3 regions of the Azospira sp. MPR-LB4 genome follow, and region 1 is predicted to be linked to each of the others. Evidence: predicted binding sites of a transcription regulator. Region 1 holds the regulator's gene; each other region holds the start of a gene.
What was found. The regulator sigma-54, encoded in region 1, starts transcription at its own class of promoters, with help from an activator protein. The targets are predictions, from matches to a motif close to TGGCACGCTTNCTGCTNA.

Region 2: a site for sigma-54 is predicted at 2,988-3,005, ahead of aspA (aspartate ammonia-lyase). Genes of this name have one in related genera too.
Region 3: a site for sigma-54 is predicted at 1,792-1,809, ahead of AC3QLZ_RS08240 (PEP-CTERM sorting domain-containing protein). Genes of this name have one in related genera too.

What each region holds. Positions count from the first base shown of each region.
Region 1 covers NZ_CM179521.1:2,191,961-2,199,735, forward strand. The annotation lists gene AC3QLZ_RS10370 (hypothetical protein) at 1-114, opposite strand, end outside; gene AC3QLZ_RS10375 (hypothetical protein) at 131-802, opposite strand; gene AC3QLZ_RS10380 (PsiF family protein) at 924-1,238, opposite strand; gene hprK (HPr(Ser) kinase/phosphatase) at 1,284-2,219, opposite strand; gene ptsN (PTS IIA-like nitrogen regulatory protein PtsN) at 2,188-2,673, opposite strand; gene hpf (ribosome hibernation-promoting factor, HPF/YfiA family) at 2,829-3,149, opposite strand; gene AC3QLZ_RS10400 (RNA polymerase factor sigma-54) at 3,164-4,642, opposite strand; gene lptB (LPS export ABC transporter ATP-binding protein) at 4,709-5,455, opposite strand; gene recX (recombination regulator RecX) at 5,521-5,976, opposite strand; gene recA (recombinase RecA) at 5,973-6,995, opposite strand; gene AC3QLZ_RS10420 (PAS domain S-box protein) at 7,132-7,775, shown strand, end outside.
Region 2 covers NZ_CM179521.1:1,404,397-1,412,171, forward strand. The annotation lists gene AC3QLZ_RS06370 (two-component system sensor histidine kinase NtrB) at 1-151, shown strand, start outside; partial or broken gene AC3QLZ_RS06375 (hypothetical protein) at 398-484, shown strand; partial or broken gene AC3QLZ_RS06380 (DUF8189 domain-containing protein) at 770-907, shown strand; gene ssb (single-stranded DNA-binding protein) at 1,013-1,507, opposite strand; gene AC3QLZ_RS06390 (MFS transporter) at 1,539-2,717, opposite strand; gene aspA (aspartate ammonia-lyase) at 3,054-4,472, shown strand; gene AC3QLZ_RS06400 (dicarboxylate/amino acid:cation symporter) at 4,563-5,876, shown strand; gene AC3QLZ_RS06405 (GlpM family protein) at 5,897-6,247, shown strand; gene AC3QLZ_RS06410 (sulfite exporter TauE/SafE family protein) at 6,360-7,127, shown strand; gene AC3QLZ_RS06415 (sensor histidine kinase) at 7,202-7,775, shown strand, end outside.
Region 3 covers NZ_CM179521.1:1,769,249-1,777,023, forward strand. The annotation lists gene AC3QLZ_RS08230 (IS1634 family transposase) at 1-1,317, shown strand, start outside; gene AC3QLZ_RS08235 (hypothetical protein) at 1,263-1,526, opposite strand; gene AC3QLZ_RS08240 (PEP-CTERM sorting domain-containing protein) at 1,853-2,485, shown strand; gene AC3QLZ_RS08245 (hypothetical protein) at 2,800-3,303, shown strand; gene AC3QLZ_RS08250 (helix-turn-helix domain-containing protein) at 3,956-4,429, opposite strand; gene AC3QLZ_RS08255 (DNA-binding protein) at 4,489-4,743, shown strand; gene AC3QLZ_RS08260 (Tn7 transposase TnsA N-terminal domain-containing protein) at 4,984-5,922, shown strand; gene AC3QLZ_RS08265 (TnsB C-terminal domain-containing protein) at 5,935-7,775, shown strand, end outside.

The DNA.
Region 1 (7,775 bases):
CTGCTTGGAGGTGTCGCTGCCGGCGGTAGGCGACGGGCTCTCGAAAACCGGCTGGGCGAAGGCCGAACCGGCAAAAGCCAGGGCCAGGGCAATGGGGGCGATTTGCTGACGCATGGAAGACTCCGTAGGTTTATTTTTTTGGTTTGCCGGCAGCCCGGCAGTAATCGTTGTAGAGCTTGGCCACCACCTCTTCGGCCTGCTCATTGACCAGCTCCAGGACCATGCCGGCGGTGTCGCTGCCGGAATAGGATTCGGCCTTGGCCGTGGCGGTGGAGATGGTGCGGCCGTCCGCCGCCGCCAGGGTGAAATGCATGGTGACATAGACCTCGGGCAGACGCACCACCGGGTTGTAGGCGGTGCGGGTGGAAACCCCGCCCTTGAGCACGAAGGCAGCACCCAGCTTGCTGGAGGCGGCCAATGCCGCGTCCGGGTCGTTGCGGAAGTAGGCCTCCATTTCGGCCTGGGCAATGCGGGCCCGCTGCTCCTCGGCGGTGTAGGTCTTCAGGCCAAGAGCCTTCAGCTTCTGGTTGATTACGGCGGCGTGGCGGCCGTATTTGCTGCCCTGCAACTGATAGCCATCGGCCGTCTGGTCGGCCAGGGCCACCAGGATGCCCTGGTTGCGCAACGCCGCCTTGCAGGGAGCGGCCAGATTCTGGGCGATGCGACCGCGGCGCCCCTCGTCCTCGGCAGCGTCCTGCTTCTCCTCCTCGGAAAAACTGAAGGCCCGGGCACCGCCGGTCGCCGCCAGCAGCAGGCCGCAGCAGAGCAGGCGGGAAGCGGCACGCAGAAGGGCTGGCTGCATCTCGGGCTCCAGGGAAATGCCCGGCGTCGGGGCGGTATTGGGGGAATGGGGCAGGCCATTCTGTCAAAAAAAATGCCAGCCTTCAATCGGCTGGCATTTTTGCGGGAAGTCCGCCCCGGGCTTACTTGGCAGCCTGGCTGTCGGCTTCGCACTTCTTGATGAAGGAGGCCTTGGCAGCACCGGCCAGTTTCTTCTCCGCGGCCTTGGACTGGCACTCCGCATTGGCGGCGGGAGCGTCGGCGGTCTTGCCGGAGAGGCAGGTCTTCATGAAGCCCTTGCGCTCGTCGCCCTTGAGGCCTTTCTCGCCGGCCTCCTTGTTGCAGTTCTTCATGCGCTCCTGCTGGGGCGTCGGCGCTTTGGCCGCGTCAGCGGCGCCGGCAATGGGAGCCAGGCCGATACAGGCCAGGGAACACAGGGCAAGCAGCATCTTTTTCATGGTGTCTCCGTCAGTGGTCAGGCAGGGATCACCACTATGCGTTCGTCAAATATCGTCGTCAAGCAGCAGCTTCTGCTGCCGGGTGATGAATTCCTGCATGTTGTCGATGCCGCGCAGCTGCAGGATGCTGTTGCGCACCGCCGCCTCCAGCAGCACCGCCAGGTTGCGCCCGGCGGCCACCGGAATGACCACCTTGCGCACGGCCACGCCGAGGATCTCCTGGGTCTGGGCATCCAGGGGCAGGCGCGGCGCATCCACCCCGGCCACCGGCTTCTGCAGGTGCACGATCAGCTTGAGCTTCATTTTCCGCCGGGAGGCGGTCTCGCCGAAGATGGTGCGGATGTTTAGCAGGCCCAGGCCCCGCACTTCGAGGAAGTCCCGCAGCATGCCCGGGCAACGGCCCTCGATGGTGGCGGGGGCGATGCGAGCCAGTTCCACCACGTCGTCGGCGACCAGGCCGTGGCCCCGGGAAATCAGTTCCAGGGCCAGTTCAGACTTGCCGACGCCGGAATCGCCGGTGATGAGGACGCCCATGCCCAGCACGTCCATGAAGACGCCATGCACCGACACCGTGTCCGCCAGGCGGCGGGAGAGGTAGATGCGCAGCAGGTCGATCACGGCCGAGCAGGGTTTGGCGGTGGTGAACAGGGGAGTGCCGGTGCTCTCGCAGCCCTCCAGCACGGCCGGCAGCACTTCCAGGCCCTCGGCGACGATGACGGCAGGAGGCTGGGCGGCGAAGATTTCGTTCATCTGCGCCTTGAGGCGCTCAGGATTGACCCGGCTCAGCCACTGGTACTCGGCGGCGCCGATGACCTGCAGGCGTTCCGGGTGGATCAGGTTGAGGTGGCCGACCACGTCGGCGCCGTAGTTGCCCCGCTCCCGGATCTCGATGGAGCGTTCGGCACCCTGGGCCGCGACCCAGGTCAGGGACAGCTTGTCCTGGTGGTCCTCAAACAGCTGGCTGATGGAGATTTGCCGCATGGTTCCCCCAGTCGGTGAACAGGCGGTGGGCGTCGTCGGTGTTGTCGCAGGCGCCCAGGGCCTCGCGGAAGGCCCGGTCGGAGAAACGCTGGGCCAGCTCGGAAAGAATCTGCAGATGCTGCTCGGTGGCCTGTTCCGGCACCAGCAGCACGAACATCAGGCCGACGGGCTTGCCGTCGGGGGAATCGAAAGGCACCGGGGCGGACAGGCGCATGAAGGCGCCGGCGGCTTCCTTGAGCCCCTTGATGCGGCCGTGGGGAATGGCAACCCCCTGGCCCAGGCCGGTGGAACCGAGTTTTTCCCGGGCGAAGAGGCTGTCGAAAACCGTGGCCCGGGCGATGCCCAGGTTGTTCTCGAACAGCAGTCCGGCCTGCTCGAATGCCCGCTTCTTGCTGCTGGCTTCGAGGTCCAGCAGGATGTGGGCGGGAGGGAGGAGTTTGGCGATCAGATCCATGGGGCGGGAACCTTCCCCGAACAGCGGGATGGCGGCGGCAGGGCCGGTTGGAGACTGGGATTCAGGCAGGATACCTGGCGAAAAGTGGCGGGATCATAACGGAAAACGACCCCGCCGCCTATGCCTTTCGTCCCAGTCCCGGAGAGGGAATCAGATCACTCTTCGATGTGATTCTTGATGGTGTCGCGGTGGTGATCCTGGGCCTTCTGCTTGTACTTCTGCACCTGGCGGTCCAGCTTGTCGATCAGGGTGTCCACGGCGGCATACAGGTCGGCATCCTCGGCATCCACGTGGATGTCCTTGCCGGGCACGCGCACGGTGACTTCAGCCTTCTGCTTCAGCTTTTCCACGGTGAGGATGACGTTGACGTCGATGACGCTGTCGAAGTGACGCGTAACCCGCTCCAGCTTGGCAGTGACGTAGTCGCGGATCGCCGGGGTGACTTCCAGGTGATGTCCGGTGATGTGCAGGTTCATGGCTCGCTCCTTTTTTAGATGGACTTGCGTAGGTTGGCCGGCGAAATGTTGAGCGCTTCTCTGTATTTTGCAATGGTTCGACGCGCCACAACAATGCCTTGTTGGCCAAGAATTTCGGATATTTGACTGTCCGAAAGGGGTTTTCTGGGGTCTTCGGCCGCCACCAGCTGCTTGATCAGGGCCCGGATGGCGGTGGCCGAACAGGCGCCCCCCGTATCCGTGGCCACATGGCTGCCGAAGAAATACTTGAGTTCGAAAATGCCCCGGGGGGTGGCCATGTACTTCTGGGTGGTCACCCGGGAGACGGTGGATTCGTGCAGGCCCAGGGTTTCGGCGATTTCCCGCAGCACCAGGGGACGCATGGCCACCTCGCCGTGTTCGAAGAACTGGCGCTGGCGGTCCAGGATGGCCTGGGACACGCGCAGGATGGTGTCGAAACGCTGCTGCACGTTCTTGATCAGCCAGCGGGCCTCCTGCAGCTGGCCGGAGAGGCTGGAGCCGCGCTGCTTGGAGAGGATCTCGGCGTAGAGCCGGTTGATGCGTAGGCGCGGGTAGGCGTCCGGATTGATGCTGGCGGTCCACTGGTTGCGCACCTTCTTCACCACCACGTCCGGGGTGATGTAGCGGGCATCCAGGGGCGCGTACTGGGCGCCGGGCCGGGGGTTGAGGCTCTTCACCAGGTTGGTGACGGCGCGCAGGCGCTCGTCGTCGCAGCCCAGCAGCTTCTTCAGCTTGGTGAAGTCCCGGCCGGCCAGCAGTTCCAGATGATGGCGCACCAGCTTCAAGGCCTGGTCCCGCACCTCGTCGGCCGGCAGGGCTTCCAGCTGCAGGGCCAGGCATTCGCCCGGAGTACGGGCGCCGACACCGGTCGGGTCCAGGTGCTGCAGGTGGCGCAGGGCGATCTGCAGGTCGTCCAGGTCGATTTCCAGCTCTTCCGGCAGGGCTTCCTGCAGCTCCTCCAGGGGCTGGGTCAGGTAGCCGTCCTCGTCCAGCGCCTCGATGAGGAAGCTGACCAGCTGCCGGTCCCGCTCGGAGAGCTGCATCAGGCCCAGCTGCCAGTTGAGGTGGTCGCGCAGGGAGGTGTTGGCGGCCTGCACTTCCTGGAAGTCGGAATCCTCGTCTTCGTCGCGGGAGGCGGAAGGGTAGCTGCCTTCGGCAAACCAGTCCTCGCCTTCGCCCAGGCTGTCCCGGCTGTCGTCCCGGACTTCTTCGGGGCCATGACTGTCGGCGCCTTCACCGGATTCGCCGCTATCGCCTTCCCGCGGGCCTTCGGCAGCGGCCTCGGCCGTACTGCCGGCGTATTCGCCTTCGCTCCCGCTGTAGGAGGGCTCGTAGTTCTCGTCCTCCCGCTCCAGCAGGGGGTTTTCCAGCAGATACTTCTCCAACTCTTGCTCCAGCTCGAGCGTCGACAGTTGCAGCAGCCGGATGGACTGCTGCAGCTGTGGCGTCAGGGCCAGGTGCTGCGAGAGTTTGAGTTGGAGGGTTGGTTTCATGGACCCGGGGCCGAAGGGGCCGGCGGCAATGAGCGGGTTGAGGGAAAGACTCGGAGACTGGGCTCGTCAGAGACGGAAGCTCTCGCCCAGATATACTTTTCGGACGTCTTCATTATAAACGATCTCATCCGGGCGGCCAGACGCCAGCACCCGGCCCTCATTGATGATGTAGGCCCGGTCGCAGATGCCCAGGGTCTCACGCACGTTGTGGTCGGTGATGAGCACGCCGATGCTGCGGTCCTTGAGGAAACGGATGATCTTCTGGATTTCCAGCACGGCGATGGGGTCCACGCCGGCGAAGGGCTCATCCAGCAGGATGAAACGGGGAGAGGTGGCCAGGGCCCGGGCGATTTCCACCCGGCGGCGCTCGCCACCGGACAGGGCGGCGGCATTGGAAGCGCGGATGTGGCCGATGTGCAGCTCTTCCAGCAGTTCCTCCAGGCGCAGGTCGATCTCGTGCTTGGGCAGCTTCTGCAGTTCCAGCACGGCGCGGATGTTCTCCTCCACGTTGAGCTTGCGGAAGACGGAAGCCTCCTGGGGCAGGTAGGAAATGCCCAGATGGGCCCGCTTGTGGATGGGGAAGTGGGTCACTTCCTGATTCTGCAGCTGGATGGAGCCGCCGTCGGAGGGCACCAGGCCGACGATCATGTAGAAACAGGTGGTCTTGCCGGCACCGTTGGGGCCCAGCAGGCCCACCACCTCACCGCTGCCCACCTCGAAGGACACGTCATGCACCACGGTGCGGGACTTGTAGCGCTTTTTCAGGTTGTTGGCGGAAAGCTTGGCGATGAGGTCGGGGTTCTGCTCGGACATGGGCTATCGGATTCTATGAATGCGGGGGCGTAAAGGCATTGTGCCAGAGGTGTCGCCCGGGGGTTCTACCAGTCGCTGCCGGACTCGTCGTCCCAGCCGCCCTGCAGCACCTGGCGGACGGTGGCGGCGGCAAAGCCGCGGCTGAGGAGGAAGCGGGTCTGTTTGGCCCGCTCGGCCAGATCGGCGGGCAGGGCGGCGAATTTCTTCTGCCACACCTGGCGCGCCCGTTCCAGCTCGCTGCCGCCCTGGGCCAGGGCCGCGGCGACGGTTTCCTCGGCCACGCCCTTCTGCCGCAGTTCCTGGGCCAGCCGGGCATCGCCGTAGCGGCGGGCGCGGATGGCGACCCTTTCACTGGCATAGCGGGCATCGGAAAGCTGGCGGCGGGCCGCCAGGTCGTCCAGCAGGGCCTCCAGCTCAGCCTCGGATTCTGCGTGGGGCGCCAGCTTGCGGGCCAGTTCGGCCCGGCTGTACTCCCGCCGCGCCAGCAGCCCCAGGGCCCGCTGGCGCAGGCTCGGGGTCATTCCCCGGCAGCGGCCGCCGGGGCGGGGTTGGCCACGCCCAGGGCTTCCCGGATCTTGCCTTCGATTTCCTGGGCAATGGCCGGGTTGGCCTTGAGGAATTCCCGGGAGTTGTCCTTGCCCTGGCCGATTTTCTCGCCCTTGTAGGAATACCAGGCGCCGGACTTCTCGATCAGCTTGTTGGCCACCCCCAGTTCGATGATCTCGCCCTCGCGGGAGATGCCTTCGCCGTAGAGGATGTCGAACAGGGCTTCGCGGAAGGGCGGGGAGACCTTGTTCTTCACCACCTTGACGCGGGTTTCGTTGCCGATCACCTCGTCACCCTTCTTGATGCCGCCGATACGGCGGATATCCAGGCGCACGGAGGCGTAGAACTTGAGCGCGTTGCCGCCGGTGGTGGTTTCCGGGGAACCGAACATCACCCCGATCTTCATGCGGATCTGGTTGATGAAGATGACCAGGGTATTGGTCTTCTTGATGTTGGCGGTGAGCTTGCGCAGGGCCTGGCTCATCAGGCGGGCGTGCAGGCCCATCATGGAATCGCCCATCTCGCCTTCGATTTCGGCCTTGGGGGTGAGGGCGGCCACGGAGTCCACCACGATCACGTCCACACCGCCGGAACGCACCAGCATGTCGGCGATTTCCAGGGCCTGTTCGCCGTTGTCCGGCTGGGAGATGAGCAGCTCGCCGATGTTCACGCCCAGCTTCTGGGCGTACTGGGGATCGAGGGCGTGTTCCGCGTCGATGAAGGCGGCGGTGCCGCCCAGCTTCTGCATCTCGGCGACGACCTGCAGGGTCAGGGTGGTCTTGCCGGAGGATTCCGGACCGTAGATTTCCACCACCCGGCCCCGGGGCAGGCCGCCCACGCCGAGGGCCACGTCCAGGCCCAGGGAGCCGGTGGACACCACGTCCACGCCCTTGTCCACTTCGGTCTCGCCCATCTTCATGATGGCGCCCTTGCCGAACTGCTTTTCAATCTGCGCCAGTGCGGCGGTTAGTGCTTTGGCCTTGTTGTCGTCCATGACTGAATTCCCCAAAATCAAGCGGCTGATTATGGCACAAACCCTCCGGCCTACGCCAAGTTACCCGGACTACGTGTTATCCCCAGCATCAAAGGCCTTGGAACACCGCGGCAAAGCAGGGAAAATGGCGCAAATTATGCTAAAGCGATTATTGGCGCCCCCGGCCGCCGCTCCCCTCCCCGCTGCCCGCCTGCCCCTGCTCCCGGGGCTGCTGCTGGTGTTTGCCGCCTATCTGGCGGTGGCCCAGCTGACCATGGCCATCGGCACTGCCGGCCACGGCCTCTTCGTGCCCTTCTGGCCCCCCGCCGGCATTGCCCTGGCCGCCCTCGTCCTGGGCGGCGGACGGCTGTGGCCGGCAGTGCTGCTGGCCACCCTGGGCAGCGCCCTCATCAGCGGCTTTGCTCCCCTCACCGGCCTGCTCATGGGCGCCGGCAACGCCCTCGGCGCCTGGGCCGGCTACCGTCTGCTGCGGGGTCCCCTGCAGTTCGATCCGCGCCTGGGCCGCCCCCAGGACGTGCTGCACCTGTGTTTCAGCGCCCCCGTGCTGGGCGGCGCCATCAGCGCCAGCCTGGGCGTCGGTGCCCTGAGCCTGGGCGGCAGCCTGGAGCCGGCCCAGCTGCTGCCCGCCTGGCGCGGCTGGTGGGTGGGCGACCTGGCCGGCACCCAGCTGCTGGCCCCCCTGCTGCTGGCCTGGCTGCAGCCCCGGGAAGGCCTGGACCAGGGCCGCTGGCGCCATCTGGCGGTGGCGGCGGTGGTCGCCGCCGCCCTCAGCAGCCTGTG
Region 2 (7,775 bases), 790 kb from region 1:
CGGCGAAGGCATGGGACTCTCCGTCGCCGACACCGTCGCCCGTCTCCACGGCGGCAACATCGAGGTGGAAAGCAGCCCGGGCCTGGGCAGCCGCTTCACCCTATGCCTGCCACTTCAAAACAACATTCCTCAGGCAAAGGCAGCCGAATGATCAACCCAGGCCGTTGGTGCAACTTGAATGCAAGCCAATCGCCTCGTAATCAGTGGGGATGAGAGCAAGCCAACGCCAAAACATACCAAAGTCATATTGCAATAATCCGGCGACAGACTATTGTTTTCCAACTGCCGTCTGCCCGCTTCTCAACCGCTCAGACGGCGGGTCGCCGGACTTCCCTGGATTGCCTTCATCATGGCCCCCCCAGCCTCCGGCCTGTGCAAGATCACCAAGGAGGCAAACATGAGCAAGACCAACTACATCATCAGGAACAATCCCAACAACGGCCCGCTGGAAGCATTCACCATCGGCCCCAATGCCGAACTCTGGCATTCGTGGCAGTCGCCCACCGGCCCCAGCGGCTGGAGCGGCTGGTCCAGCCTGGGCCGCCCAGCCGGCATCTTCATCAGCCAGCTGGAGGTGATCGGCAACGCCAGGGACAGCGGCCCCCTGGAAGCCTTCGCCGCAGGCTCCGACGGGGCCCTCTGGCATATCTGGCAGGGCGGAGGCCAGAAGGACAACTGGAGCAACTGGGAATCCCCCAACGGCCCGGGCGGGTGGAATGGCTGGTCGTCCCTGGGACAACCGCCGGGCGGCATTGCCATCGGCCAACTGCTGGTGGCCGAGAACGCCGGCACCAGCGGTCCCCTGGAAGCCTTCGCCCTGGGTTCGGACAGGGCCCTGTGGCACATCTGGCAGGGTGGCGGCCAGAAGGACAACTGGAGCAACTGGGAATCCCTCGGCGTGCCCTGACCTGGACGGGCACCGTTCCCACACCGGCGTGCCGGTTGCAATGAAAAAGCCCGGAATCCGTTGCGGATTCCGGGCTTTTCTTCAGTGCAAGAGACTGGACGGCTTTTAGAACGGAATGTCGTCGTCCATGTCGTCGAAAGACGGGGCCTTCTTCTTCGGCGCAGAGGCAGCGGGAGCGGAGGAACGGGGGCTGAAATCGCCGCCACCGAAGTCGTCGCCGCCGCCGTAGGAGGCACCGCTGCCGCCACCTTGGCCGCCCTGGCCGCCACGGCCGCCGAGCATCTGCATTTCGGTGGCTTCGATTTCGGTGGTGTAGCGTTCCTGGCCGTCCTTGTCCTGCCACTTGCGGGTGCGGATGCGGCCTTCGATATAGACGGAAGAACCCTTCTTCAGGTACTGGCCGACGATCTCGGCCAGCTTGCGGAAGAACACCACCCGGTGCCATTCGGTGGCTTCACGCTTCTCGCCGGAATTGCGGTCCTTCCAGGTTTCGGTGGTAGCCAGGCGGACAGTGGCCACAGCGTCACCGTTGGGCATGTAACGGGTTTCCGGATCGGCCCCCAGATTGCCCAAAAGAATCACTTTATTGACTGCAGCCATCGATGTTTCCCCAATAGTAAAAATGTTGAATTCAGGCCGGGCGCTGCTGGGCGCGGACCGGCGGTTTCATGGTTAGCCCCAGGGCCAGCCAGACGAGACTCAGGATTCCGGTACACCACCACACCGCATCGCCCCCCAGACGTTGCGCCAGCATACCGCCGACGGCGCCGCCAAGGAACAACCCGAGAGACTGGGTCGTATTATAAATGCCAAGTGCCGCTCCCTTGGCTTCCGCCGGTGCGATACGGGAAATCAGGGAAGGCTGGGTCGCTTCCAGGATATTGAAGGCGACGAAAAAGGCGGTCAACAGCAGGGCCAGGGGCCACAGGCCCTGGCCGAAGAGGCCGAAACCGGCCTGCACCAGGAGCAACAGGACCACGGCGCCGTTAAAGACCATTTTCATGCGGCCGTACTTCTCCGCCGCGATCACTGCCGGCACCATGAAGGCGAAGGACACCAGCACGGCAGGCAGATACACCTTCCAGTGCTCGGCCAGGGGCAGGTCGCCGGTCTTGACCAGGGCGGCGGGGATCAGCACCCACATGGCGGTCTGGGTCAGGTGCAGGACGAAAACGCCGAAGTTGAGACGCAGCAGCTGGGGATGGAACAGCACGTCGGCAAAGCGGGTGCGGCCGCCATCCACCAGCACCTTGGGCGCCGGCGGCACCACCTTGTACAGGGCGACGATGGCCAGCAGGGCCAGCCCCCCGGTGAGAGCGAAGATGCCGGCCATGCCGATGGCGGCGTAGAGCAGGGGGGCCACCACCAGGGAGAGGGCGAAGACAAGGCCGATGGAGGAGCCGATCATGGCCATCACCTTGGTGCGGTGCTGCTCCCGGGTTAGGTCGGCGGCCAGGGCGGTGACGGCGGCGGAAATGGCGCCGGCCCCCTGCAGCACCCGGCCGGCGATGATCATGGGCAGGTCGTCGGCGGCGGCCGCGATGAAGCTGCCCAGGGCGAACAGCAGCAGGCCGAAGACGATCACCGGCTTGCGCCCGAAACGGTCCGAGGCGATGCCGTAGGGAATCTGGAACAGGGCCTGGGTGGCCCCGTAGATGCCGATGGCCAGGCCCACCAGCAGGCCGTTGTCGCCGCTGGGCAGGGTGTGGGCGTAGACGGCGAAGACCGGCAGGATGAGGAACAGGCCCAGCATGCGCAGGGCAAAGATGGAGGCCAGGCTGGCGCCGGCGCGGCGTTCCTCGGGGGTCATGGCATCGCCGGCGGGAGCGGCAGCGGTCAGGGGCTTGGCGGACACAGGGAGCAGGTAGGGATGGGGGGAAGAAGCAGGGGCGAATCTTAGCAGGTTTGCCCGGCGCCACGAAAAGCACCGCAGCCCCACGGAGCCACCGCCGGCCTATCCATTCGGATTTCCGAACGCCATGCACAGCCTTTGTCCGGAAAGCCGAACGACACCCCCAAAACGACGGTCAAAACCCCATAAAAAACAAGCCACTAAAAACCCGACCCAACCCCCTCCCGATGGCACGGCCCGTGCTGAAGAACAGGGACCGCCGCCGAGCGGGCACATCAGAACAGAGGAGACACCATGAACCAGCCACACCGCGTCGAACACGACCTGCTGGGCGACCGCAAGGTCCCGGCCGAGGCCTATTACGGCGTCCATACCCTGCGGGCGGTGGAGAACTTCCCCATCACCGGCACCCCCATCTCCATCTACCCGGACCTGATCCGGGCCCTGGCCCAGATCAAGCTCGCCGCCGCCAAGGCCAACGAGCAACTGGGCCTGCTGGAAGCCCCCCTGGCCCAGGCCATCGTCGCCGCCTGCCAGGAGGTGATCGGCGGCAAGCTGCACGAACAGTTCGTGGTGGACGTCATCCAGGGCGGCGCCGGCACCTCCACCAACATGAACGCCAACGAGGTCATCGCCAACCGGGCCCTGGAAATCATGGGCCACGCCAAGGGCGAGTACCAGCACCTGCACCCCAACCAGCACGTGAACATGAGCCAGTCCACCAACGACGTGTACCCGTCGGCGCTGAAGCTGGCCACCTACGTCGGCATCTTCCGTCTGGTGGACGCCCTGGCCTACCTGCGCCGCACCTTCGAGCGCAAGGCCGAGGAGTTCAAGGACGTGCTGAAGATGGGCCGCACCCAGCTGCAGGACGCGGTGCCCATGACCCTGGGCCAGGAATTCTCCACCTACGCCGTGATGCTGGGCGAAGACGAGGAGCGGCTGAAGGAAGCCGCCCTCCTGATCCGGGAAATCAACTTGGGGGCCACCGCCATCGGCACCGGCATCAATGCCCACCCGGACTACGCTCCCCTGGTCTGCCGCCTGCTGGCCGAAACCAGCGGCGTGCCGGTCATCACCGCCCCCAACCTGGTGGAAGCGACCCAGGACTGCGGTTCCTTCGTGCAGCTCTCCGGCGTCCTGAAGCGGGTGGCGGTGAAGCTGTCCAAGACCTGCAACGACCTGCGCCTGCTCTCCTCCGGCCCCCGCGCCGGCTTCGGCGAGATCAACCTGCCGCCGCGCCAGGCCGGCTCCTCCATCATGCCGGGTAAGGTCAATCCGGTGATCCCGGAAGTGGTGAACCAGATCGCCTTCGAGGTCATCGGCAACGACCAGACCGTCACCTTCGCCGCCGAGGCGGGCCAGCTCCAGCTCAACGCCTTCGAGCCCATCATCGCCCACAGCCTGTTCAAGAGCGTCAATCACCTGCGTCAGGGCTGCCTGACCCTGGCCGACCGCTGCGTGGACGGCATCACCGCCAACCGGGATGCCCTGCGGGCCCGGGTGGAGAACTCCATCGGCATCGTCACCGCGCTGAACCCCTACATCGGCTACGCCGCCGCCTCCTCGGTGGCTGCCGAAGCCCTGGAATCGGGCAAGGGCGTGGCCGAGATCGTGCTGGCCCGGGGCCTCATGAGCCGGGTCGAGCTGGACGATGTGCTGCGCCCCGAAGTGCTGACCCAACCCCGCGCCCTGCCCCACCGCCAGGGCTGAAACCGTTTGCGCCGGCAGCCCGCTGCCGGCCCCTTTTTTTCTGATTTTTACTGATCTTGACCGCCGCCCCCGCGGCAACGGAGCCCTTCGATGAAAATGAACAAGCTCACCACCCGGATCGTCCTGGCCATGCTGGCCGGGGTCGGCGTCGGCTATGCCTGCAACACCATGGCCCCCGACGCCGCCAGCGCCAAGGAAATTGCCGGCTATTTCAGCATCCTCACCGACATTTTCCTGCGCCTGATCAAGATGATCATCGCCCCCCTCATCTTCGCCACCCTGGTGGCAGGCCTGGCCAACATGGGCGACGCCAAGGCTGTCGGCCGCGTCGGCGGCCGCGCCCTGGGCTGGTTCATCTGCGCCTCCTTCTGTTCCCTCTTCATCGGCCTGCTCTTCGCCAACGTGCTGCAGCCGGGCCATGCCTTGAGCGTGCCCCTGCCCGAGTCCGCCGCCGGCCTCAACCTGAAGACCTCGGCCCTCAACCTGAAGGACTTCATCACCCACGTCTTCCCCAAGAGCATCATGGAAGCCATGGCCGGCAATGAAGTGCTGCAGATCCTGGTCTTCGCCGTGTTCTTCGGCCTGGCCCTGGGCCACCTGCACAACCAGGCCGCCCGCTCCCTGGTGAACACCATGGACGAAGTGGTCCACGTGATGCTGAAGGTCACCGACTACGTCATGCGCTTCGCTCCCTTCGGCGTCTTCGGCGCCGTGGCCGGTGCCATCACCACCAACGGCCTGGGCATGCTGCTGGTGTTCGGCAAGTTCATGCTCAGCTTCTACGTCGCCCTGGCCGCCCTGTGGGGCCTGCTGATCCTGGCCGGCTTCATCGTCCTGGGCAAGGACGTGTTCCGTCTCATCAAGCTGGTGCGCGGCCCGCTGCTGGTGGGCTTCTCCACCGCCTCCAGCGAGTCCGTCTATCCCAAGCTGATGGAACAGCTGGAGAAGTTCGGCATCAAGACCCGCGTCACCGGTTTCGTCCTGCCCCTGGGTTATTCCTTCAACCTGGATGGCTCAATGATGTACACCACCTTCCTGGCCCTGTTCATCGCCCAGGCCTACGACATCCCCATGAGCCTGACCGCCCAGATCACCATGCTGCTGGTGCTGATGGTCTCCTCCAAGGGTATCGCCGGTGTGCCGCGGGCTTCCCTGGTGGTGGTGGCCGCCGTGCTGCCCATGTTCAACCTGCCGGAAGCCGGCCTGCTGCTGGTGCTGGGCATCGACCACTTCCTCGACATGGGCCGCACCGTCACCAACGTGCTGGGCAATTCCATCGCCACCGCCGTGGTGGCCAAGTGGGAAGGGGCCATCGACCCGGTGAGCGAGGAGCTGGCCGAGGCCGAGGAATCCCTGCCGGTGCCGGAAGACGATTCCCTAGCCACCGCCAAGGCCGCTGCCTGATCCGTCCGGCCGGAGCCCCCATGTTCGCCCTGTTCCTGAAGAGCCTGCTGGGGGCCCTGGCCGTCCTGCTCATTGCCCTGCTGTCCCGCAGCAAGAGCTTTTTCATCGCCGGCCTGGTGCCCCTGTTCCCCACCTTCGCCCTCATTGCCCACGCCATCGTCGGCAGTGAGCGGGGCGGGGCGGACCTGCGCACCACGGCCATCTTCGGCCTGTGGTCCCTGCTGCCCTACGCGGTCTATCTGCTGGTGGTGGCCTGGCTCAGCCTGCGCTGCAGCCTGGGCCTGACCCTCGCCAGCGCCACCGCGGCCTGGCTGGGTAGCGCCGGCCTGCTGCTCCTGGCCTGGAGCCGCCTGTTCCCGCAAGGGAACTGAAGCATGTCGCGGGAGGCGCCCGGAACTAACCGGGGGCCGCCCGCCAAACGTTGTTTTATCCCTCCGCTTTAGGCCCGGCATACAATGCCGGGCACTTTTTTCCTTTATCGCCATGGATATCAACTGGTTCCTCCTCGCTCCCGCAGCCTTTTTCGCCGGCATGGTCGATGCCGTGGTGGGCGGCGGCGGACTGATCCAGATTCCCGTACTGCTTTCCCAGTTTTCCCAGACGGCCATCCCCACCCTCTTCGGCACCAACAAGGTGTCGTCCATCGCCGGCACCGGCGCCTCCCTCTGGCGCTACGCCCGGGCCGTCCCCATTCCCTGGGCCGTGGTCCTGCCGGCCACCCTGGCCGCCCTGGTGGGCGCCTGGCTCGGCGCCGCCGTGGTCGCCTGGCTGCCCCGGGAGGCCATGCGCCCCCTGGTGCTGGTGCTGATGCTGGCGGTGGCCATCTACACCTTCCGCCGCAAGGACTTCGGCCATAGCGCCAGCCGCGAGCTGGTGCCCGCCGACCGCTGGCGCGGCGCCCTCCTGGGCCTGACCATCGGCTTCTACGACGGCTTTTTCGGCCCCGGCACCGGCAGTTTCCTCATCTTCGGTTTCGTCCGCCTGTTCGGCATGGACTTCCTCAAGGCCTCGGCCAGCGCTAAGGTCATCAACGCCGCCACCAACCTTTCCGCCATCGCCTTCTTCGCCAGCCACGGCCCCATCCTGTGGACCGTGGGCCTGATCATGGCCGCCTGCAACCTGGCCGGGGCCCAGGTCGGCACCCTGCTGGCCCTCAAGCGGGGCGCCGGCTTCGTGCGCCAGGCCTTCCTCGTCGTGGTGGCCGTGCTCATCGTCAAGCTGGCCTGGGACATGCTCGCCCCGGCCGCCTGAGCCCCCGCAAAGGGACCGGGAGCGGCATAATCCGGAAATCCGAACGGGGCTTCCCACCACCACCGCCACGCTCCATGCCACCCAGCCAGCGCCTCTTCCGCCTCGCCATCCTGCTCCTGGGCTTCGCCGCTCTGGTGGGCGGCACCAGCCTGCTGGCCTTCCGCTTCAGCCTGGCCATGGGCCTGGCCGAACTGCAGGCCACGGGCCGGCACCGGCTGGACCTCTACGCCACCAGCCTGGAGCGGGAAATCGACAAGTACGCCTACTTCCCCACCACCCTGGGGCTGGAAAAGGACGTGCTGCACCTGCTCACCACCCCCAAGCCCACGCCGACCCAGATCGAACAGCTCAATCTATACCTCGAGCAGCTCAACGAGCGGGCCGGCACCCTTTCCATCTACGTCCTCAACGCCAATGGCCGGGTCATGGCTACCAGCAACTGGCGCCGGCCGGATAGCTACCTGGGAGAAGACCTCTCCTTCCGCCCCTATTTCCGCCAGGCCATGGATACGGGCAGCGGCCGTTTCTTCGGCATTGGCACCACCCGGGGCGAGCCGGGCTACTACCTGACCTCGGCCCTGACCAACGCCCAGGGCACAGTGGGTGTAGCGGTACTCAAGGTGGGCCTGCAACAGCTGGAAAAGACCT
Region 3 (7,775 bases), 420 kb from region 1:
GGCGTGCTGCGCTGGGTGCAGACGGTTGCGCTGCCCGATTTCGGGCCGAAGGCGGTCACCCACCAGCAGTTGCTGCGCAGTCTCGATGCCCTGATGGATCACCAGGATGAGGTCGATGGCGTGGTCGCTGGGCTGCTGCGCCCGCTGATCGATCAGGATCTTTCGGTGGTCTTCTACGACCTCACCACGATCCGTAGCGAAGGGCTCAGCGAACAGGTCGGCGACGTGCGCCAGTACGGCATGGCCAAGGAGGGGCTGATTGCCCGCCAGTTCATGCTCGGCGTGGTTCAGACCGCCGAAGGACTGCCGATCTACCACGAGGTGTTCGACGGCAACACGGCCGAGACGCGTACCCTGCTGCCCACGCTCAGCAAGGTGCTTGAGCGCTTCCCTTCGGTGCAGCGCCTGGTGCTGGTAGCCGACAGGGGGCTGCTCAGCCTGGACAATCTCGAAGCCCTGAAGGCCGTGCGCCTGACCAGTGGCAAGCCGCTCGAGTTCATCGTCGCGGTACCAGGCCGGCGTTACAACGAGTTCATCGATCTGCTCGCCCCCTTCCACGAACAGCAATGCATCACCGCCACTCAGGAAGTGATCTCGGAGCAGGCCTGGAATGACCTGAGGCTGGTGATCGCACACGATCCGATGACCGCAGCCCAAAAGACCCAGCAGCGCAACGAGCGTATCGACGCGCTGACCCGGCAAGCGGATCAATGGACGGGCAAGCTTGCCGATCAGGACGAAGGCGTGAAGCACCGGGGTCGCAAGCTCTCGGACAGCGGCGCCAAGGCGCGCTTCTACCATGCGGTCAGCGAAGCGCACCTGTCGCGCATCATCAAGGTGGATCTGGCTGAGGAGCTGTTCAGCTACCACATCGACGACAAGGCGAAGCGTCTTGCCGAAATGATGGACGGCAAGCTGCTGCTGGTGACCAACGCCGAGGGGCTTTCCGCGCAGAACGTGATTCAGCGCTACAAATCGCTCGCCGATATCGAGCGCGGTTTCAAGGTGCTCAAGTCCGAGATCGAGATCGGCCCGGTGTATCACCGTCTGCCCGAGCGGATCCGCGCGCACGCGTCGATCTGCTTCATGGCGCTGATCCTGCATCGGGTGATGCGTAGCCGCCTTAAGGCGGCTGATGTGGGCTACACGCCCGAGCGGGCGCTTGAGCAACTGCAGCGCATTCAGCATCACCGCGTGCGTCTGAACGGCGGAGAGCCGGTGACAGGGGTGTCGACGCTCAGCACGGAACAGCATGAGGTGCTTCATGCATTAGGAATCGAAAAACCAGCGGCGCCGGAGCAGTTGGCGCTGTTGTAGTGGCATTTTTGAAAGTACGCTATATAAAAAACAAGGACTTGCGAGCGTAACTGTCGAACTCCGGCGAACATGGCGAGGTCGCGCACTTCGTGCGCGTTCTGCAGATGAATACGGATGGCCCAGATGTCCTTGGGTTTGAGCGGTGCCTTCTGGCCCACCAGCTTCCCCTTGTTCCAGGCTTCCCGATACGGATGTTCTCGGGTTTCCATGACAGACTCCTTGCTGTTGATCGGAGTCTGATTCTTGTGCCCGTGGCGTGCGGCGGCTATCGGGGAAGATGCCTACAGCGTACTATCGGCCAGAAGCGGAACTACGACTATTTGGAACCAATGTCAGCAGGTAACCTCAAGCGGTCGCCGAATGGCAGTTTGACCTTCGTCTTAGCAGTTTGAGCTACGAATTGGACGCCCAAGCAATGTCGGAAAACTTTACACTTCGACACTTATCGTATGGTAACTATTTGATTTTATTAAATGGCAAGATTTTTGCTAATCCGGCTCCCATCTAGGCTACTCTCACGCACAATAGTGAAAAAATGAAAAAGATCATTCGTACTACTTTGGGATGCGCTATAGCGGCGATTCTTTCGTTTAACGCGTCTGCGGCTGTTGTTGTTTTCAACGACAGAGCAGCTTTTCAGAACTACGTTGGAACGTATACGCTGGACACGCTCGATACAAGTGCTGCAGGTTCCGGCTTGGATCTAAGCAACGCTGACTATAGCTGGACCATGAGCGATTACGCTTGTACGAACAGCAACGGTTGCGGCTATGGAGTAACCAATCCGTTTGTCAATGGCACCAACGACTGGGTGTGGACGTACGGGAGCGGTACTTTTAACTTTAACTTCGAAATCACGGCATTTGGTCTGGATTACGTCAATCCCTACGACGCAGTTCAGGGCCAAGTAAGCCTGAATGGCCTGACTGATGGCCTTCGCCCCAATGGTTCATTCTTTGGAATTGCGACTGATGACGGTTCGTCTTTGGGCAACTTCATTACCTACGGACAATTCACCGTGTTCCAAGGGTTTGACAATGTTACCTATTCGACGTCAACGTTAAGTCGGCAAAATGATGGACAAATTCCCGAGCCTGCATCGCTGTTCTTGCTTGGTCTCGGCCTTGCCGGGCTAGGTTTGATTCGCCGCAAGCGAAAGGTCGCCTGAGTCCCGTTGTTTAAGTATGGACGGGGGCTACGGCCCCCGTTTTCCATTGGACTATTGGCACTATCAATGACTCTCATGAGGCGATAGCCGACTGACGCTTCATGAAGACGAAGGACAGCTTGGGGCCGACTCGAGACGGTCGCAGGCGGCTCTGACGAACTGACCTGTGAGTTCGACAGCGAAGGTCCCGGTACGGCCAGGAGCCGCTACTTGGCACCTGATCCAGATAGCGCGATACAAGCTTAGTGGACGAGTTAGCCTTAGCTCAGGAATATTTTTTCGGTTAGATCGCTGATTCAAAATAGGATATTGACATGAATTTTGTAGCTAAGGCATGCGCCACTGTTCTGCTAGCTACAAGTGCTTCGGGCGCGATGGCAGGAGTGATTTACGAAGCTCAAGGCAATCTATATGACATCGAGACGGTTTCAGGGCTGCTGAGTAACCTACGTCCGACGATTGAAAGTCAAGCATGGTTCGCGGACGAAGAACTTGCACGCGCTCTTGCGAACAAAGTAGGAAGTTCGCTGGGAGTCCTGAACGTAGCCGGAATGTATGGCCCAATGTTCGCGACCTCCATTTACGACGGTGCCGGCGCCGATTACACAACTGGCTGGGTCTTCTTCCCAAACCGGTCCGGAGTTACATACGATGACCTGGCCCAGAGTATCAACTTTGGCTACAGCAATACTTGGACGTTTGCAGTAGGTAGCCTTGTCGGTCCTGCTCCAGCGGCAGTACCTGAGCCGGCCCATCTGGTATTTGTTGGTTTGGCTGCGATGCTGTTTGCTCATCATCGCAAGCGCAGGAAAGGCTAACGAAGAAAGCCCAACACTCGGTTCGGTAGCACACGATTGCGCCGATTGATATTGTGCTTCGCTTCATTTAAACCAATCGACGCCGAGCGCGGCGCTGAACTACAGCTTTCCCTAAATGCTCAGCGGCAGCAACGGGTCGGTAGCACCAGTTGGCAGGGTGAAGAAGCCGCCGTTCTCCGTCGCCTGACGCTCGAACGTTAGGTGAGCAGCACATTGCTGCCTGACTGCGCCATCAAGCCACCGGCAGCTGAGGCCGAGGTCCAGCCGCTGATCCGACGGACTCTTCTTCGACCTTAGCCGACTTTGAGCAACCGGCCGAGCTCGGGCAACAATGAACAGGTTACCTGCCGTTTAGCCCAAGAAGGTCCAGAACGTCAGCTTTCTCATCGGATAAACGAGAACTTCTGTCCCATTTCGGCCAGTAACGTTACGCCACGGACTAAATGACAATGCCATTACCTCTAGGGACATAACCGCAAGGGAAGCCGCGCCGCAGAAGCTCTTTCAAGCGCAATAGCCAAGACATCGAACCCACCGCACGCGCTCCAGCCGACCATGCATAGTCCGTTCAGCGGGAGATGCCGTGTTACCCAAAAAGGCAAGCGGAAAGCGCTGTGAACGCCGAACAGTACGAGCGCTCGGACAATGGACTTCAGATTGAACCTAGTCCCGCAATGAGCTCTGCCGGAGTGGACGACGAGGTGCGACCTTCCTCAACACTCTGGCGGAGATGCGCACGTATCAGTTCGAAGATGGCGTAGCGCCCTTCGGCACCGAGCTTACCGTCAGGCTGTTGGTGCACGTAGGCCTCGACAAGCTCAAACGCCTTCTTCTCAAGCCCGCGCTGCCCACCCGTCGCAGGCGCACACCGGCTACCGAAAAGCAGGTAATGAACATCAATCCCGACACCGGCAATCGCCGACAGATACTTGACCGTCGGGGAGCGAACCTCGTTTTCGTACTGCCCCTGCGCCATCCGTCTGATGCCTGCGACCTCGGCGAGCTCCGTCTGATTCATACCAACCCGCTCACGCTCTTCTCGCAAGCGGAAGCCAAACCCCGGTGAAACCATCTGCACTTGTTTCGCCATGTCCGGAAGAGCTGAAAAAGATCCACACAAATCCATACGTGCGTGCTAGATTTCGAAAGCGTGCAATCGTTTTCGAACACGAAAAGGGTGTATGTATGGATTTTAATATACCAAGAAATAGCGAATCTGCCAAGCGAGCGCGAGACGCCTTCGACGAGAGTGGCATTCCCGTTGCTGAGTGGGCTCGGGCACGCGGCTTCTCGGCGAGCCTCGTCTATCAGGTGCTCGAAGGAAAACGAAAGTGTCTGCGCGGACAGAGTCACCGCATCGCGGTCGCGCTGGGGCTGAAGGACGGTCTAACTCTGACGCTGGACCAACTCACGACACGACTCAACACCAAGGCGCAGTGAGCCCCGTCAAGGCGACGAATATGGGAGAAATGCCTATGTAGAAAAACGAAAACCGGACTTCCCTTTCGGTTCATCCGGCTTCGTCCTGCCTGCGCAGGGATACTTCTTAGTTGGCGCTTTGAGTATCTCCACGCTCAGCAGCGAAGTCAAGGCCTTTGTTCGCCTTTTCGAACGTCCCGGGCACCGTGCGTCTACGTTTGCAGACATAGGTCCGGGGTATCGCTTAGCCTGGAGAACGCCATGCGCAAGAAAAACAAGCTCAAAGCCAAGCCCAAAGCGGCCCGCACCCTCGTGGAATGCTCTCCCCACCGGACCACCGGCGGAGGTTACTACAAGGGGCTCACGGAACTCGATGCCGAGTACGAATCCCCGAACGAGGCCAATGCACTCAACACTCTCGTGCTGTGCCACGACGTCTACAAGATTGCATCGCAACCCATTACCGAGCCTTACGAGTACGAGGGCAAAACGCATCAATACACACCAGACTTCATCGTCGATACGTTTGTCCCTGGCCTGCGGATTGAAGTGAAGTCGGCCGCCAATCTGCTCAACCACACAGGCAATCTCAACAAGTATCTTGCGATTTCGCAGGCATACCACCAACGCGGGGTCTGCTTCGCATTCCTCATCGACGCACAACTCGAGGCACAGCCGCGCTTCGACAACGTCAAGCTCCTTCAACGGTATGTCAGCAGCACCGTGCCACCCGGGGCCCTGGAAAGGGCTCTACAGGTTCTGAACGACCGCCCACTTACCGTTACCGAACTCCAGGCACGCGCGACCGTGGAGCTCGTAGATGTGTGGACCTTGATTGCCCGGCAGCACATCTGCTTCGACTGGAACCAACACCTCGACCGCCACACCACGATGGTCAGCTTGCCCAATCAACCGTTTGGAGGGCTGCAACTTGGAGACATTCTGCGTTCGACTCGGTTCGGTGATCTTCTGGCGGAGATGGCTTTGGGTCGTCGAGCGACAGATAAACACCTCATGGCGGATGCGGCGACTTGGCGACGGATTGATAGCCCTCTTGAGCCATGGTCATTTGTTGGAAGCCCTCGATTCACGGCACCTCTTCGTAATCTCCGACCGGAGGAACGCATCCCTCGAAGCCCTCAGCGCCGAAGAGATTTCGCGCCTGGTATCCGACCTGTCCCGCCACGCGGCACCGACTGATGAGGTGCCCAAATGGCAAGCTTTTTCCTCCAGAAAGGTCTTGTAATCCAGTGGCGAGGTGAAACGCTCGAGTACGTTGCGCGATGCGCCGACGAGTTGTACTTCGAGGAGCCCACAACAGGCCACAGAGAGACCATGCGTGAGCCTGAGTTCTGGACAAACCACCAAGTCGGCGCTCTCACCATCGTTCAAGCGTTCTCGTCACCGAAGCAGCTTCTTGTCCCAGAGACGCCTCAGCAGGCAGCACCAACGAACCTAGCGGACGCGCCTGAGCGTTACCAAGAAGATGCGCTGAGGCGACTGGACTTCATCGACAAGCTCCGCGGGGCCGGCATCACCGTCGGACAAAAGCGTCTCATTGCCATGGAGGTGAAGCGCATCGCATTGGCGCGCCATGATGGTCTTCCTCCGCCCAGCGTCTCCACAATATGTCGCTGGTGGCGTCTCTATGAACGCAACCACCACGAGGTCTGTGCAGTCGTCAGCAAAAACGCGCACAGAAAGCGTCCTGAGCGGATTGATGCAGACAGCGAGCGTTTTCTGCAGGACTCGATTGACTCGAACTATCTGGTGGACACGCGCCCAAGTGCGCGCTCCTCTTACCAGTCCTATCAGACTGCGCTAAGCAATGAGAATCTGAAGCGCGAAGGCATGCGGCTCCCGCTGCTTCGCCTCGTGTCGGAACGAACGTACTACGGTCGCATCGACGACCTTGATAAGTACGAGGTAATGAAGGTTCGCTTGGGGATGGAGGAAGCACGCAAGCGGTACAAGATGATACGGGGGCATCTTCCGGCACAGTATCCGCTCGATGCCGTCGAAATCGACCACACCCCGCTCAATCTTTTTGTCATCGACGACCTTGCCTTCTTGCCACTGGGGCGCCCTTGGCTTACCGCAATCAAAGACCGTTTCAGCAAAGTACTGCTTGGCTTTTACGTGTCGTTTCAAGCCACTGGGCTCGCGAGCATCTTCGGAGCCATCAAACACTCGCTCCATTCGCATCACATGGCATACCAGCACTGGAAGGACTTGGAGAACCCCTGGCCAGCGCACGGACGTGGTGCCCTCTACGTCTCTGACCGTGGAGCGGATTTCCTGTCGCTGCGATACCGCGCGGCCATCGCGTCTCTCGGTGGCAAGTATGAGCACTGCGAGCGCAGAACTCCTTGGCTCAAAGCTTCAATTGAGCGCTTCTTTCTGACGTTGGAGCAGACGTTTTTCGAGTCCATGCCCGGGAAGACCTTCTCGTGCATAGAGGAACGAGGCAGTTACGACTCTGCCAAACAAGCAGTCATCCGCTTCTCCACCCTCATCTATCTGCTTCACAAATGGGCGGTCGACCACCACAACATTGCCCGAAACAGCCGGACGTATGCCTCCCCACTGGAGTTGTGGAACGAAGGGATTGGGATGGCACCTCCCCCTTACCCGACAAACGTCGACCAACTCAACATCATCTTGGGAGAGCGCCGCGACGGAGTACTCTCCCATGAGGGGGTCAGGCTCCTTGGACTCAACTATGCCGACGATGCACTCAGTGACCTGAGAAAAAGCATCGGCGAAGGTAAGCGGGTCGACTACGCCGTTTCTATCGAAGACTTGGGGCACATCCACGTCAAACATCCTGTCACCGGCGAATATCTGAAAGTCCCCTGCACGCGACCGGACTATGCGTCCGGCCTCAGTTTCTATCAACACAAGTACCTGAGACAGCAAGCTAGGCTGACCGAACGGGAGAGCTCGGTCGATGTTCTTATGCAGACGCGGGTAACCATGGCTTCGGTCATCGCAGAAGAGGTGGACCGCAAGGCAAACGCCACGAAAGTTCGGCTGGCTCGCATCGCAGGAAT